2 regions of the Exiguobacterium sp. FD-YE-25-4 genome follow, and region 2 is predicted to be linked to the other one. Evidence: predicted binding sites of a transcription regulator. Region 2 holds the regulator's gene; the other holds the start of a gene.
The links. Region 2 encodes LexA, which represses DNA repair genes until DNA is damaged. Its sites were predicted from a motif close to CGAACATATGTTCG; they were not measured.
Positions count from the first base shown of each region.

Region 1: the regulator LexA is predicted to act here: its motif matches at 1,027-1,040, upstream of parE (DNA topoisomerase IV subunit B).

Region 1 covers NZ_CM168041.1:1,531,623-1,534,109, reverse strand. Annotated here, with positions in the region: gene AC13H5_RS07940 (GGDEF domain-containing protein) at 1-171, opposite strand, end outside; gene AC13H5_RS07935 (CoA-binding protein) at 524-928, shown strand; gene parE (DNA topoisomerase IV subunit B) at 1,058-2,487, shown strand, end outside.
Region 2 covers NZ_CM168041.1:1,649,072-1,651,558, reverse strand. Annotated here, with positions in the region: gene AC13H5_RS08540 (DNA alkylation repair protein) at 1-678, shown strand, start outside; gene AC13H5_RS08535 (metal-binding protein) at 766-1,206, opposite strand; gene lexA (transcriptional repressor LexA) at 1,206-1,826, opposite strand; gene AC13H5_RS08525 (hypothetical protein) at 2,032-2,268, shown strand; gene AC13H5_RS08520 (YneB family resolvase-like protein) at 2,341-2,487, shown strand, end outside.

The sequences.
Region 1 (2,487 bases), 120 kb from region 2:
CAATGTGTAATAAAGAACGCTGAGTACGTTCGACCAGGCAAGGACGGTTACGTCAAGTCGCCAAAACGTGATTAAGAACACGACATGGATGAGCCAAGCGAACACGTTCCCATAAAAAGTGATGCGGTAATTATATAGTGTACCGCGACGTTCCTCATAGGCTGTTCCCACGCGAACACCTCCTTTTTTCAGTATACCGAACCCATCCTCATTTGCCCATGCCTATCCAACAATCGATTAAAACCGACACGCACAAACGCCTTTAAATCGTACATATAATTGCGTGAAATAGATATTTCACGCAACGTTCGTTCACGCGTCATTTTCATCCGAGACACACATCGACCTGTGAACCAGAAAAATTATGTCATATATCATGGTTTACATAATAAGTTATGGTGAACCAATTGATTTGTTTTAAAAATTTGAAAGAGTTACAGTTGTATGATAAAAGAAAATAAAGCTTGAAACGGTGATTCAGGTAAAGGTACACTGAGAACGTAAACAAAAGGGGGATTTCAGGATGGACGATCAACGTTTGAAACAATGGCTCACCGAAGCGAAGACGATCGCTGTCGTCGGCGTGTCAGCGAACCCGAACAAGACCGCGAACCAAATCGCAGAGTATCTGCTGTTGCAAGGTTACACGGTCATCCCTGTCAATCCGACGCTCGAGACGTGGAACGGACGCAAAGTCTATCCGACGGTCGAGAGCATCCCGGGACGCGTCGATATCGTCGACGTCTTCCGACGCAATCAGTATTTGGCCGGCGTGGCCGAAGATGCGGTCCGACATGGGGATGTCGGTCTCGTCTTCAACCAGCTCGGGCTCACCAGCCCGGACGCCGAGTGGATCGCTCGCGATGCCGGACTCGACTACATCGAAAATCGATGCATCTATGTCGAGCACGCCCGCCTTCTCGGTTAAGACCTACCTCCTTGGTAGGTCTCCTTTTTTTCACGAGCCCCGCTCGCGGAGGGAGGCTTGCCAGAATCTAAAAACAGCTATACAATAGGATAGAAAAACGAACGTGTGTTCGAAATTGAGGTGACGAAGATGTCAACAGACTTATTTAATTACAATGAAGACGCCATCCAGGTGCTCGAAGGACTGACTGCTGTCCGGAAACGTCCGGGGATGTATATCGGTTCGACCGACCATCGCGGCTTGCACCATCTCGTCTATGAGATCGTCGATAACGCGATCGATGAGGCGCTCGCCGGATTCGGTGGCCAAATCGACGTGACCATCCATAAAGATGACGCCATTACGGTACGCGACCACGGGCGTGGTATGCCGACTGGGATGCACGCCTCCGGCAAACCGACGCCAGAGGTCATCTTCACGGTCCTCCACGCCGGCGGTAAGTTCGGCCAAGGCGGCTACAAGACGTCAGGCGGACTCCACGGGGTCGGCGCCTCGGTCGTGAATGCACTCTCGAGCAAGGTCCTCGTCACGATTTATCGCGACGGCAAAGTGTTCGAGCAGACGTTTGCCGACGGTGGGATTCCGCAGACGACGCTCCTCGAGACCGGGAAGACGCGTCAGACGGGGACGAGCGTCTACTTCAAACCGGACGCCTCGATCTTCTCGACGACGACATATAACTACGACACGCTCGCTGAACGGCTCCGTGAATCGGCATTCCTGTTAAAAGGATTGACAATCACGTTGACGGACGAGCGTTCGGATAAAGAAGAGACGTTCCATTACGAGGAAGGGATTGCCGAGTTCGTCCAATATTTGAACGACGACAAGGCGACGCTTCATCCGATCGTCTATTTCGAAGGGACGGAGAACGATATCGAGCTCGAGCTCGCCTTCCAGTTCACGGACGCCTATTCTGAGAACGTCCTCTCGTTCGTCAACAACGTCCGGACTCGTGACGGCGGCACGCACGAGGTCGGCGCCAAGACGGCGATGACCCGCATCGTGAATGAGTACGCCCGTAAGAACGGATTGTTGAAAGAAAAAGACAAGAACCTCGACGGCGGTGACGTCCGCGAAGGCTTGACGCTCATCGTCTCGGTACGGATCCCGGAAGAGTTCCTCCAGTTCGAGGGGCAGACGAAATCGAAACTCGGTTCGCCCGAGGCCCGTACGAGCGCTGATGGTGTCATGGCCAAACAACTGACGATTTTCCTCGAGGAGAACCCGCAGATGGCGACGATGCTCATCAAGAAGGCGATCCGCGCCGCCCAGGCCCGCGAAGCCGCCCGGAAAGCCCGGGAAGAGGCGCGCAACGGCAAGAAGAAGAAACGTTCGAGCATCTTGAACGGAAAACTGACGCCGGCGACGTCGAAAAACGCCGCCAAGAACGAACTGTTCCTCGTCGAGGGTGACTCGGCCGGCGGTTCGGCCAAACAGGGTCGTGACCGGACGTTCCAGGCCATCCTGCCGCTGCGCGGGAAGGTCATCAACTCGGAGAAGTCGAAACTCCAGGACATCATGAAGAATGAGGAAATCAATACGATCATCCACGCGAT
Region 2 (2,487 bases):
ATTCATCCGAACGAACATGTTCGGCGTTTGGCGAGTGAGGGTTGTCGTCCTCGCCTTCCGTGGGCGGAATCGTTACCGATGTTCAAAGAAGACCCAGCTCCAGTGTTGGAGATCCTAGAGTTGTTAAAAGAAGATCCATCATTATATGTGAGAAAAAGTGTCGCTAACAACCTCAACGATATCTCGAAAGATCACCCAGAAGCTGTACTCGCAGTCTCGCGACGATGGCAGGGCGAGCATCCTCATACCGATTGGATCATTAGGCACGGATGCCGGACACTGATCAAGTCAGCCCATCCTGACGCGTTAACGATATTCGGTTATACGCAGGAAACAAATTTAACCGTCGACGCATCGATTTCTATACATCCGAACGTGATCCGCATAGGGGAGGCGTGCGAGATTGAGTACGATGTGTCCATTCGTCCAGGGGATGCTGCTTATATTCGTATCGAATACGCGATTGAGTTTATAAAGGCCAACGGGAAAGCGAGTCGTAAAGCATTCCTGCTAGCGAATAGAACCGTCGCTGGGGGTGCGCGACTTGCAGCGACCAGAGTGCACGACTGGTCAGATTTGACGACCCGTCGGCATTATCCAGGGGAGCATCGTGTCGTCTTGTTGGTAAATGGACGAGAAGTGGCTGAACATCATGTCATGTTGCATAAAAGTTATTGAACTTCCATATAATAAACGGTTCAAAAAAGGGCAACCCTGTCTATTTAGACGGGTTGCCCTTTTTTAGCGTATAACATAACGATCTGGTTAAAACGCACGTTTGAAGAACGTGGACGCATAGTCGAGCGTCGTATGTAGCGTCGTCGCGAAAACGAGTCCGAAGAAGCATGCTGCCCCGTTCAGGTCGAGCCACGATCTGACAGCTTCCTCATACGGCGTGACCGTGAGCAGAAGCGTGAGCGGGAAACCGAGATAGATGACCCGGATCAGATCGCTCAAGAGCGGAAAATGCGAGAATAACGACCGATGGGGCATAATCTTCACATAAGGGAGCCAAAAGCCCCGAAGCGGTCCCCATCGATAATAGGCGTCCGACTTCAAATCGAGATCCGGGGAGAGCCAGAACGTCCCGATGAGGGCGCCAAGCAAGAACACGGTCGGAACATCGATGTCAATAAAAGGCGTGGCAATCGCAAGAGCACCGATTGCCACGAGATTCGTACGGGTATGTGTCTTGCCACTAGCCATTAGTGAATCGTGCGGTATACACCGATGACCTTCCCTAAAATCGACACGTTATCGAAATACATCGCTTCGAGCTCGTCGTTCTCCGGCTGGAGGCGAACTTTCGAAGCTTCTTTATAAATCCGCTTCACGGTCGCTTCACCTTCATCCGTCATGGCGACGACAATCTCTCCATTGTCGGCCGTGTTCTGTTGACGGACGAGGACGCGGTCCCCATCCAAGATCCCCGCGTTAATCATCGAGTCTCCTGAGACAGAGAGCATGTAGACGTTGTCGGAACCGACGACGTGAGCCGGGAGCGGGAAGTGTTCTTCCACGTTCTCGATGGCCGTGATCGGCGTACCGGCTGTGACTTTCCCGATGACCGGCACGTACATGACGGCATCGTGGTCTTCGACGACGGACATCTCTTCATCCAAAATCTCGATGGCGCGTGGCTTCGTCTTATCACGTCGAATCAATCCACGCTTCTCAAGACGGTCCAAGTGACCGTGTACAGTCGAGCTCGATGCGAGCCCGACAGCCTCGCCAATTTCGCGGACCGAAGGGGGATACCCTTTCGCCCGAACCTCGGCTTTTATAAAATCAAGAATCTGTTGTTGTCTTGCTGACATTTTTTTCAATGGATTTCACCTCGATTATGTCGAATAACCTGCGAACGCATCCTATTCTTTATGGGTTTAGTTTAACACAAGAACACATGAGCGCACAAACATTCGTTCGTTTTTTTCTGCTTGACCGAACAGAAGTTCTTGTTTTATGATGAGAACAGATAAACGAACAGACGTTCTCGAGAACGTGTATTCTTATTCCCAGGAGGCAATGATTATGAGAGACACAATCAATGGAATCATCTTAGTCGGCATGTTGGCATTCGGTATGTTCGTATTTTTCGCGGTCGGAGAGCTTCGTGACAACGAAGCGGTCGTCGTGACCGAACAAAAAGTCGAACACAGTATTGAAGAAGAAGTCGCCTTGACAGAGGCGGAGACGCTCGAAGCGCATATTCTCGCTAAACGGGATGAGAAAAAAGACGACAAGACGACGTGGTTCGCCGCCGAATAATCGTTTCTGATTGCGAACATCCCTTCATCCTGTGTATCGTAGAGGGCGAATGGAAAGAAAGGAAGTGACGCGATGCGAGTCGTCATTTATTGTCGCGTATCGACGAACAAGTCCACCCAAGAGACGTCGCTCAGTCGTCAGGCGGACGAATTGAAGCAGATGGCGAGACGTCTTGATGCTGAGGTTGTCGATGTGATCAGTGAACAAGAGAGCGGGTAT